2 regions of the Lentzea sp. CC55 genome follow, and region 2 is predicted to be linked to the other one. Evidence: riboswitches for the same ligand, from Rfam matches in the RefSeq annotation. Region 2 holds a riboswitch; the other holds the start of a gene.
The links. Region 2 has a riboswitch for glycine ahead of gcvT (glycine cleavage system aminomethyltransferase GcvT). Riboswitches for the same ligand answer to the same signal wherever they lie in the genome.
Positions count from the first base shown of each region.

Region 1: it holds a riboswitch for glycine, as region 2 does, so the genes downstream of both, gcvH (glycine cleavage system protein GcvH) here and gcvT (glycine cleavage system aminomethyltransferase GcvT) in region 2, are expected to answer to the same signal.

Region 1 covers NZ_JAJCXE010000006.1:99,493-105,200, forward strand. Annotated here, with positions in the region: gene L6E10_RS04515 (MFS transporter) at 1-152, shown strand, start outside; gene L6E10_RS04520 (TetR/AcrR family transcriptional regulator) at 163-843, shown strand; gene ald (alanine dehydrogenase) at 899-2,011, opposite strand; glycine riboswitch at 2,236-2,330, shown strand; gene gcvH (glycine cleavage system protein GcvH) at 2,394-2,777, shown strand; gene L6E10_RS04535 (L-serine ammonia-lyase) at 2,821-4,185, shown strand; gene L6E10_RS04540 (helix-turn-helix domain-containing protein) at 4,187-4,540, opposite strand; gene L6E10_RS04545 (TROVE domain-containing protein) at 4,618-5,708, opposite strand, start outside.
Region 2 covers NZ_JAJCXE010000011.1:114,570-120,277, forward strand. Annotated here, with positions in the region: gene glyA (serine hydroxymethyltransferase) at 1-1,176, opposite strand, end outside; gene gcvT (glycine cleavage system aminomethyltransferase GcvT) at 1,190-2,284, opposite strand; glycine riboswitch at 2,381-2,472, opposite strand; glycine riboswitch at 2,473-2,578, opposite strand; gene L6E10_RS07705 (DUF3817 domain-containing protein) at 2,624-2,926, opposite strand; gene L6E10_RS07710 (hypothetical protein) at 2,943-3,326, opposite strand; gene L6E10_RS07715 (helix-turn-helix transcriptional regulator) at 3,416-3,910, opposite strand; gene L6E10_RS07720 (hypothetical protein) at 4,075-4,272, opposite strand; gene L6E10_RS07725 (CaiB/BaiF CoA-transferase family protein) at 4,591-5,708, opposite strand, start outside.

The sequences.
Region 1 (5,708 bases), on a different contig from region 2:
GACGGTCCCTGAGCGAGGCGCTGCACAGCGGCGCGGACATCGCGGTCGTGCGCGAGGCGTTCTCGAACGGCATGACCGTGAGCCTTCTGACCGGTGCCGCGGCCGTCTTCCTGGGAGGTGTTGTGGCCAGCGTCTTGCTGCGGCGTGCCTAGGATCGTCGACGTGGACAGCGTGTGGTTCAGCAAGCCCAGGCCCAGCAGCGGGCAGCCCCTCGGCCTGAGCCGCGAGGCGATCGTCCGCAAGGCCCTGGAACTGCTGGACCGGCACGGTCTGCAGAAGCTGTCGATGCGCAAGCTGGCCGCGGAACTCGGCGCGGCGCCGATGTCGCTGTACTGGCACGTGCCGACGAAGGACGCGCTGATCGAGCTGTGCCTCGACGAGGTCTACGGCGAGTTCACCCTCCCCGATCCCGAGACCGACTGGGAGACCGCGGTGCGCGCGATGATGCGCGAGCTGCGTCAGCTCGCGCTCAAGCACCCGTGGTGGATCCGCGGGATCGGGGAGTTCAACACCATCGGCCCGAACGCCGTGGCCTACGCGGACGCCATGTTCGGGCCGATGTTGCGCGCCGGGCTGTCGACCGTCGCGGCGGCCCAGTCGATCGCCACGGTGGGCAGCTTCGTCAACGGGTACGCGATCGCCGAGGTCAACTTCATCGCTCGCGGCGGGATGGACTCGCCACCGCCGGACATGGCCAAGATCGCCGACCTGTACCGGGACAAGCACCCCCGGTACGTCGCGATGCTCGACGAGGGCGAGCTGTGGTCGCTGGAGCGGCAGTTCGAGTTCGGCCTGGACTGCGTGATCGAAGGCGTCAAGGCCCGCGTCGAAGCCCTCAGGTAGGCGAAACCCCCGCAGCGGTTCACGCGTGCGGGGGCCTCATTCATCGGGTTGGCTCTCAGATCACGGACTCCAGCGGCGTGTGCTCGAGGCCGGTCGCCTCGGCCACCGGGCCGTTGGTCAGCTTGCCGGCGTGGGCGTTGAGGCCCAGCGCGAGCGAACGGTCGTCCTTCAGCGCCTTCTCCCAGCCCTTGTCGGCCAGCGCGACGGCGTAGGGCAGCGTCACGTTGGTCAGCGCGTAGGTCGAGGTGCGCGGGACGGCGCCTGGCATGTTCGCGACGCAGTAGAACACCGAGTTGTGGACCTCGTAGGTCGGCTCGGCGTGCGTGGTGGCGCGCGAGTCCTCGAAGCAGCCGCCCTGGTCGATCGCGATGTCGACGAGCACCGAACCCGGCTTCATCTCGGCGACCAGCGCGTTCGAGACGAGCTTCGGAGCGGCGGCACCGGGGACGAGCACGGCGCCGATGACCAGGTCGGCCTCGCGGACGGCCTGCTCGATCGCGAACGAGTTCGAGGCGAGCGTGCGCAGGCGGCCGGCGAACTGGGCGTCGATCTGGCGCAGCCGGTCGACGTTGGTGTCGAGGATCTGCACGTCCGCGCCCATGCCCACGGCGATGGTCGCGGCGTTGAGACCGGCCACACCACCGCCGATCACGACCACGCGGGCCGGGGCGACACCGGGGACGCCACCGGGCAGCACGCCGCGGCCACCGGACGGCTTCATCAGCGAGAACGCGCCGACCTGCGGGGCCAGGCGGCCCGCGACCTCGGACATCGGGGCGAGCAGCGGCAGCGCGCGGTTCGGCAGCTGCACGGTCTCGTAGGCGATGGCCGTGGTGCCGGACGCCAGCAGCGCCTCGGTCAGCGGCTTGTCGGCGGCGAGGTGCAGGTACGTGAAGAGGGTCTGGCCGGCGCGCAGGCGGGGGTACTCCTCGGCGATCGGCTCCTTGACCTTGAGGACCAGGTCGCCCTCGGCCCAGACGTCGTCGGCGGTCGCGAGGACCTTGGCGCCCGCGGCGAGGTACTCCTCGTCGGTGATCGCGGAGCCCAGACCGGCGCCCTGCTCGACGAACACGTCGTGCCCGCGGCTCGTCAGCTCGTGCGCACCGGCAGGGGTGAGAGCGACGCGGTACTCGTGGTTCTTGATCTCGCGGGGAACTGCGATCCGCACGATGACTCCTCCGTTCGGTGGCCGACATCTCACAATGTGGGGCAGCGGGAAGGTCATGTCACTGTGCGAATCGCACTATCGAGCACGTGTGCGGTTGTTCACTTGGGACAGAGCCACCTGGTTTGCGCTCGCGTGTGACTCGACCCGTCCGCGTTGACACCCGGCGGGGCCGCACATAGCGTTCGCCTCCGAGAACTGAAGACCGGCCGCGGCGCGACAGCGCCAGAACCCGAGTGGGAGAGACCCCGACGAACGTCGGTCGGGGCGCCGAAGGGGCAAGCTCCCGCACACTCTCAGGCAGCAAGACCACTCGGGGTAGGCAACTCTGCACGGCGGAGGGGGCGCAAGTGTCCTGTCCCGTCACAGCCAGAGGAGTCGCGCCGTGCAGTTCCCCGAGAACCTGCTCTACACCGCCGAGCACGAGTGGGTCGACTGGACGCCGGGTACCCAGGACCCGCTGACCTGCGGGATCACCGAGTACGCGGCGGACGCCCTGGGCGACATCGTCTTCGTGCAGCTGCCCGAGGTCGGCGCGAAGGTCGTCACCAACGAGGTGTGCGGCGAGCTCGAGTCCACCAAGTCCGTCAGCGACCTGTTCTCGCCCGTCACCGGTGAGGTGATCGAGGTCAACAGCGCCGTCGTCGACGACCCGGCGATCGTGAACAACGACCCGTACGGCGCCGGCTGGCTGTTCAAGGTCCGCGTCGAGTCGGCCGAGAACCTGCTCACGGCGGCCAAGTACGCCGAACTCACCCAGACCGGCTGACATGGGCCTGACTGACCGCTCCACCACCACGAAGGACTGATCAGTGGCGATCAGCGTTTTCGACCTTTTCTCCGTCGGCATCGGACCGTCCAGCTCCCACACCGTCGGCCCGATGCGCGCGGCGGCGATGTTCGTCGAGAAGCTCGGTGCGCGTGCGTCCGAAGTGGACCGCGTGCACGTCGAGCTGTTCGGCTCGCTCGGCGCGACCGGCCACGGCCACGGCAGCCCGAAGGCCGTGTTCCTCGGACTCGAGGGCAACCTCCCCGAGGAGGTGGACCCCACCGCCGCCGCCCACCGCGTCGAGGAGATCGTCGGCGGCGGACGGCTCCGGCTCGGCGGCACGCACGAGATCGAGTTCGTGCACGACCGCGACCTCGTCATGCACCGCCGCAAGTCACTTCCGCTGCACCCCAACGGGATGAGCTTCGAGGCGTTCAGCGGCGGCGAGTCCGTCGAGCACGCCGTCTACTACTCGATCGGCGGCGGGTTCGTCGTCGACGAGAACGCCTCCGGCACCGACCGCATCAAGCCCGACTCGACGCCGCTGCCCCACCCGTTCCTCACCGGCGACCAGCTGCTCGCGCGCTGCCGCGAGACCGGCCTGTCGATCAGCGAGATCATGATGGCCAACGAGCTGTCGTGGCGGACCGAAGAAGAAGTGCGGTCGGGACTGCTGCACATCTGGCACGTCATGCAGGAGTGCGTCGAACGCGGCTGCACCGAGCACGGCATCCTGCCCGGCGGCCTGAAGGTCCGCCGCCGCGCCGCCGAGATGCGCAAACGCCTGGAGGGCGAGCACTTCGTCACCGACCCGCTGCGCGTCATGGACTGGGTCACGCTCTTCGCGCTGGCGGTCAACGAGGAGAACGCGGCGGGCGGCCGCGTCGTCACCGCGCCGACCAACGGCGCGGCCGGCATCGTCCCCGCGGTCCTGCACTACTACACGAGGTTCGTGCCGGGAGCCTCGGACGACGGCGTGGTCCGCTTCCTGCTGACCGCCGGCGCGATCGGCGTGCTGTTCAAGGAGAACGCGTCGATCTCCGGCGCCGAGGTCGGCTGCCAGGGCGAGGTCGGCTCCGCGTGCTCGATGGCGGCCGGAGGCCTCGCGGAGGTGCTCGGGGGCACCCCCGAACAGGTCGAGAACGCGGCCGAGATCGCGATGGAGCACAACCTCGGCCTCACCTGCGACCCGATCGGCGGCCTGGTGCAGATCCCGTGCATCGAACGCAACGCCGTCGCGTCCATCAAGGCCATCACGGCCGTGCGCATGGCTTTGCGCGGCGACGGTTCGCACTTCGTGTCGCTCGACAAGGTCATCAAGACCATGCGGGACACCGGCAAGGACATGTCGGTGAAGTACAAGGAGACCGCGCGCGGCGGACTCGCCGTCAACGTGATCGAGTGCTGACTCAGCGGGCGTCGTAGGTCTGCTGGGCCTGCAGCACCTCGGGCATCCGCGCTTCCAGCAGGTGGATCAGCGACAACAGCCGCTCCGCCGTCTCGCGCCCGAGCGGTGTGAGGCTGTAGTCGACCCGCGGCGGGTTCGTGTGCTGGGCCTCCCGGTGCACGAGCCCGTCGCGCTCCAGCGCCTGCAACGTCTGCGACAGCATCTTCTCGCTGACCCCGTCGACGCGGCGGCGCAGCTCGTTGAAGCGCAGCGGGCCGTCCACGAGCACGCCCAGGGTCAGGCCGCCCCACCTGCCGGTGACGTGCTCCAGCAAGGGACGTGACGGGCACGCCTTCGCGAACACGTTGTACTCCATGGCGGCATCATAGCTGGTCAAGGCGCTAACTGATAGTAAGTGTGAGAGCTCTCCGCGTCAGGGAGAGCTCTCACACCTCAGAACGGCCAGGTGGCGTTCCGGCCCGCTTCGAGCAGGGGCACCATGCGGAAGGTCGCGTCCGTCAGGCCCCCGAACTCGTGACGGCCGGCCCCGCCGGTCGCGAACGCCGCGTGCCGGTACCCGTTCAGGTTGAACCCGTAGACCGGTACGTGCCGCGGCACGACGTCCGAGACGCCCTCCCCGTGCGGCGCGCCGATCGTCTGCATGTCCGAGATGATGAACACGCGGTCGTGCCGCCGGTAGGCGCGCTTCAGCGAGCCGACGACGTCCGTGCCGTGGCCGACCTCACCGATGCGCTCCAGGAACCGGTCGACCTCCCGGATCACCGACGCCCCGCGCGGGACCTCGTGTCGGAACGTGCCGTCCGCGAACCCGACGACGTCGACCTGCTCGCCCTTCGCGCCGAGCGCGACGCCGAAGACCGCCGCGGCCTTGGCCGGGGTGACCTTCGAGCGGGCCGAGATCGTGCCGTGCGTCATCGACGCCGAGGTGTCGACGAGGACCAGCGACCGGCCCGGCAGCGCGGGCAGGTTGCTCAGCGACGCCTGCAGCGCCTGGTCCAGGGCGTGACCCCAGCGCAGGCTCGGCGCCGCCTCGTAGGCGGACAGGAAGCGGAACGGGAACTGGCGCGAGCGGGCGACCTGGCCGGGGTCGGCCAGCCGGGCCGCGACCTGCGCCGCGACCTCGTCGGACATGCCCGCCTCGTCGAAGTTCCTGAGGTTGCGGAGCGCGGCCATGTAGCCCATCGACGGTGCCAGCGCCTCCCACACCTCGCGCGTGAGCGGTCCCTGCAGCCACCCGGCCACCGACTCCCACGTCATCCCGGCCCGGCGCAGCACGTCGGCCGCGTCCGGGCGGGAGAACAGCGCGCGCCGCTGCTCGACCGGCCACGCCATCAGCTCACGGCGTGCCGTGATCGTGCGCAGCTCCGCCGGGATCGCGGTGTCGGGGGAACGACGGCGGTCCAGCACGTACTGGAAGAGCGAGCCCTGCCAGTCCGCGCCCGGCGAGGGGTGCGCGAGGTTCAGGACGTCGGCCATGCGGAAGCCGCGGGCGTCGCTGTCCCACTTCAGGACGGCGCGCTCGT
Region 2 (5,708 bases):
GGCGATCACGTCGGCCACCTCGGCGAAGTCCACCTCGCCGAAGCCGCGGGTGGCCAGCGCCGGCGTTCCGATCCGCAGGCCGGACGTCACCATCGGCGGACGCGGGTCGTTCGGGACGGCGTTGCGGTTCACCGTGATGCCGATCCGGTGCAGCACGTCCTCGGCCTGCTTGCCGTCCAGCTCGGACGAGACCAGGTCGACGAGGACCAGGTGGACGTCGGTCCCCCCGGTGAGCACCTTCACGCCGGCGGCCGCGACGTCGGCCTGCGACAGCCGGTCGGCCAGGATCCGGGCGCCCTCGAGCGTGCGGCGCTGCCGGTCGGCGAACTCCGGCGAGGCGGCGTGCTTGAACGCCACGGCCTTGGCCGCGATCACGTGCTCCAGCGGGCCGCCCTGCTGGCCGGGGAACACCGCCGAGTTGATCTTCTTGGCGATGTCGGCGTCGTTCGACAGGATCACGCCGCCGCGGGGGCCGCCGAGGGTCTTGTGCGTGGTCGTCGTGGTCACGTGCGCGTGCGGCACGGGCGACGGGTGCAGGCCCGCGGCCACGAGGCCCGCGAAGTGCGCCATGTCGACCATCAGGTACGCCTCGACCGAGTCCGCGATGCGGCGGAACTCGGCGAAGTCCAGCTGGCGCGGGTAGGCGGACCAGCCGGCCACGATCAGCTTCGGGCGGTGCTCGGTGGCCAGGCGCTCGACCTCGGCCATGTCGACGCGGCCGTCTTCGTCGGAGACGTGGTACGGCACGACGTTGTAGAGCTTGCCGGAGAAGTTGATGCGCATGCCGTGCGTCAGGTGGCCGCCGTGCGCGAGGTCCAGGCCGAGGATCGTGTCGCCGGGCTGCAGGAGCGCGAACATGGCGGCCGCGTTGGCCTGGGCGCCCGAGTGCGGCTGGACGTTCGCGAAGCCGGCGCCGAAGAGCGACTTGATGCGCTCGATGGCGAGGCGCTCGACGACGTCGACGTGCTCGCAGCCGCCGTAGTAGCGGCGGCCGGGGTAGCCCTCGGCGTACTTGTTGGTGAGCACGGAGCCCTGGGCCTGCAGCACGGAGACCGGCGTGAAGTTCTCCGAGGCGATCATCTCGAGGGTGCCCTGCTGGCGCGCCAGCTCGGCCGCTACGGCCTCGGCAACCTCGGGGTCGTACTCCGCGAGGGAGGCGTTGAACTGGTCGGACATCTGGAGGATCTCCCTACTTGGCGCGCTTGTAGAACGGAAGTGCGACGACCTCGACCGGCTGCTTCTTGCCGCGGACGTCCACCAGCAGTGAGGTGCCCGGCTCGGAGCTCGCACGGGTCACGTAGGCCATCGCGACCGAGTAGCCGAGGGTCGGGGACAGGGCGCCCGAGGTGACCTCGCCGACGACCTCGTCGCCGTTCAGCACCGCGTAGCCGTGGCGCGGGGCGCGCCGTTCGGGGGTCTTCAGTCCGACCAGGACCGAGTCCACACCGGACTCCGCCACCTTCGCGAGGGCGTCGCGGCCCACGAAGTCGCCCGGCTTGTCCAGCTTCACGACGCGGCCGAGGTTCGCGTTGTAGGGCGTCAGCGACGTGGTGAGCTCGTTGCCGTACAACGGCATCCCGGCTTCGAGGCGCAGCGTGTCGCGGCAGCCGAGCCCGCACGGCTTGAGCTCGTGCGGCTGGCCCGCCTCCAGCAGCGCGGCCCACACGGCGGGGGCGTCGGCCGGGGTGACGAACAGCTCGAAGCCCTCCTCTCCGGTGTAGCCGGTGCGCGCGAGCAGTGCCGGGACGCCCGCGACGGTCGACGGGTACGAGGCGTAGTACTTCACCGTCGCGAGGTCGGTGTCGGTCAGGCCGGCGAGGATCTCGACGGACTTCGGACCCTGGACCGCGATCAGCGCGTAGTCGGTCGACCTGTCCGCGACGGCGGTGTCGAACCCGGCCGCGCGCTCCACCAGCGCGTCGGCCACAACCGCGGCGTTGGAGGCGTTCGCGACGACCATGAACTCCTCGTCGCCCAGGCGGTACACGATCAGGTCGTCGATCACGCCGCCGTCGGCCTGGGTGATCATCGTGTAGCGCGCCTTGCCGACGGCCAGCGCGGAGATGTGGCCGACGAGCGCGTAGTCGAGCGCCTCGCCCGCCTGCGGTCCGGTCAGGACGATCTCACCCATGTGCGTGAGGTCGAACAGGCCCGCCGAGGTGCGCACCGCGTGGTGCTCGGCGAGCTCGGACGAGTAGCGCAGCGGCATCCGCCAGCCCGCGAAGTCGGTGAACATCGCGCCGAGCTGCTCGTGCTCGGCGTTCAGAGGCGTGAGGCGGGACATCAGAACGCTCCTTGAGGGTGCGCCGAAGAGCCGGACCAGGCCGGCTGAGGCAACAGAAGAATGACACGGTCCATCAGAGACTCCTCGTCCGAGAGAGCCTCCCCCTCTGTCATGAGCCTGAGAGCTTCACCACCGGAGTGGCTTGCACCGTGGGCGAGGCTGCTGACGAGCCTGCTTTCCAGAGTTGCCTTCGTCGCGCGGTACGGGGACCTGAGAGATTCCGGGGAGGAGTTGCTCCTTCGGCGCTCCCCGCTCCGGAAACCGGTAGCGGTGGAGCTCTCCCGCGCGACATCGACGGCCGTGTTCAGTTGGTTGCCCCAGACGCTAGCAGGCCGAACGTCACAGCGGCACGCCCTGCGCCGTCTTCTCGACCACCTTGCGCTCCGCCCAGAACGACAGGAACGGGATCGTGCCGGCGATCAGCACGAGCGCCGTGCCCTTGATCGACCAGCGCAGCTTCAGCGCCAGGTCGACGGAAAGCACCAGGTAGATGGCGTAGAGGAAGCCGTGGACCGGGCCGACGACCTTCATCGCGCCGTCCATGTCCGCGGCGTACTTGAGCACCATCGCCACGACCAGGAGCAGCAGGAAGACACCGACCACGTAAGCCATGACCCTGAACCGGGTCAACGCACCCTTCATCTGCCCGCCTTCGCGCTCAACGACCGTCCCGCGCGTTGAGGTTCGCGAGCATGCGGTTGTAGGCCGCGAGCTCCGCGTCTTCGTCGTCGTCGAAGTGCTCGACGGGCGCGGGTTTGACGGCGTCAACGGTAGTCACCGGCTCGGCGGCGGCCGCAACCGGCTCCGGTGCGGAGAGAGCCTCGTCACGGCGCTGGCGTGCCAGGCGGCGGAAACGCCACACCATGAAGAGGGGGAAGAGGCCGAAGAGCGGCCACTGGAGCACGTACCCGAGGTTCTGGAACGTGCCGCTGGAGGACTCGAAGCGCTGCCACTGCCAGTACGCGAGCCCGCAGCAGACGATCAGCGCCGCCAGACAGGCGAGCGCGATCAGCACACGCTGGGGAGTAAGGAGGCCGCGCACGACCTCCACACTACTGGGGTGAGGCCTCCTGACAGGAGGCCACCCGCGGGGATGGGTACAGGGCTGCCGCCTCCGGCAGCCCGTTCCTCTTATGCCACGCCGTCCCGGCGCTGCCTCTGCAGACGTGCGACGCACCAGGCCGCGGCGGAGCCACGGCGAAGGTGCTGGAGAACCGTCATCGGTCCCAGGCGCCTCCCGAGGTCGGCGGGCGTGAGGCCGGCCGCGCGGTAGTCGAGCGCGCGCTGGTCCAGCGGGCTGATGCCCGCGTCCCACCACTGCTCGGCCTCGGCGACGTCGCCCACCAGCTGCCAGTAGCTCGCCGCGGCGGCGAGCAACGCCTCGGGTGCCTCCGGCGCCCGCTTGCGCATCGCGGCCACGTAGGCCGGATCCGCCGAGTCGACCTTGACCAAGCCACGCGGCCCGCTCCGTGCGGCACCCCGCTGCACGGGGATGCCTGGCGCCGAGGGGGGAGCCTCAGCGAGCCACGCGTTCTTGATCCGGTTCACCTCCTGCATCTCCGCGTCATCAGACCGTTCAGCCGCCCACTGCTTCAAGAGCTCGTGGACCCCGGAGTCCTCGACCATCCATGCCTCCTCGTCGGTCGGGGATCGGCCATTGCAGCGGAAGGTATTCGGTAGGTCTGACAATCGCCAGACCCTGAATCCTCAGAACACCCGTTACCAGTGCGTGATTGGCCGCATTCCACCCGTCCGGCTCAACGCGAACGGCCGAGGATCACGGTGCGTCACTAGGCGATGGGGGTCGCCGTGCCGAAGAGGCTCCTGACGAAGGTGATGATCGACTCCGCGCCCTCCCGCAGCCAGCCGAGAGCCGTCTGGACCGCCGAAGCGGACTCTTCGGGCCGGGTGATCAGGAGGAACAGCACCAGCGCGACGCCCGCCAGCACTAGCACCTTCTTGAGGTTCACAGGTACCTCTCCGTCCATGTCGCTCACCGGTCAGGCGGCGGACCGCCCGTGTCACCCGACATGGTCCACCATTCACCCTTGCGATGAACAACGACCACGCCCAACCACAGCGGCGATCGACCAGGGGCGCACGCCTGCGGGGCGCCCAATGTCACCCGAATGGCGGCTAAAGCGGGGCGTCAGCAGCGCCGATGTCCTGGGCACGAGGTGAACACGGACTCCCTCGCATCCCACAGCTCGGACAGAACCTGGTGCACCGGGCCTCACCCGGATGCCGAACCGTCGGCTTCACGCTCCGTCACGCCTTCGTGGCGCAATTAATGCGCGCCCGGCCATTCATCCAATTACTCCAGACCGCCGCAGTTCCACAATTCGGTCGGCGGCCACACCCATGTCGGCAAGCACTTCCCCGGTGTTCACCCCCGCGGACACCGGAGGGGTCGGAACTGCCGTCGGCGTGCGGTCGAAGCGGGGCGCCGGAGCCGGGTGCAGCGCGCCACCGACGTCCACGAAAGTGGAACGTTCCGCGTTGTACGGGTGACGTGCCGCCTCGTCCGGGGTCAGCACGGGCGCCAGGCAGGCGTCAGTGCCCTCCGCGAGGCCCGCCCACTCGTCGCGCGACCGGGTCTTCACCGCCGCGGCTATGCGTTCCCGCAGCTCAGGCCAGTTCGCGGGATCGTTGCGCGAGGGCGCGTCCTCCAGCCCCAGCACGCGCACGAGATCGGCGTAGAACTTCTCCTCCAGCGCGCCCACGGCCACGTACCCGCCGTCCGCGGCCTCGTAGACGTCGTAGAACGGCACTCCACCGTCGAGCATGTTCTCGCCGCGCCCGCCCGGCCACATGCCCGCGGACCGCATCCCGTGCAGGAACGTCGTCAGCAGCGCCGCCCCGTCGACCATGGCCGCGTCGACGACCTGGCCACGCCCGGAGCGTTCCCTTTCATACAGCGCGGCGAGCACGCCGAGGGCCAGCAGCAGCCCTCCCCCGCCGAAGTCGCCGAGCAGGTTGATCGGGAACGACGGCGGCCCGCCGGCCCGGCCCAGAGGCTCCAGCGCGCCCGCGACGGCGATGTAGTTGATGTCGTGGCCGGCGCGGTCGGCGAGGGGCCCGTCCTGACCCCACCCGGTCATGCGCCCGTAGATGAGGCGCGGGTTGCGGGCGAGGCACTGGGCCGGGCCGATGCCCAGGCGCTCGGTGACACCCGGCCGGAACCCCTCCACCAGCACGTCCGAGCGTTCGACCAGCCGCAGCACCAGGTCGGCGCCCTCGGGGGTGCGGGTGTCGATCGCGACGGAGCGCCGGTTGCGGCCCAGGAAGTCGCCGGGGACCGTCGACCGGCTCCCCGGCTTGCAGACCTGCACCACGTCCGCGCCCAGGTCGGCGAGCACCATGCACGCGAACGGCGCGGGCGCGAGGCCCGCGAGCTCGACGACGCGCAATCCCTCCAGAGGCC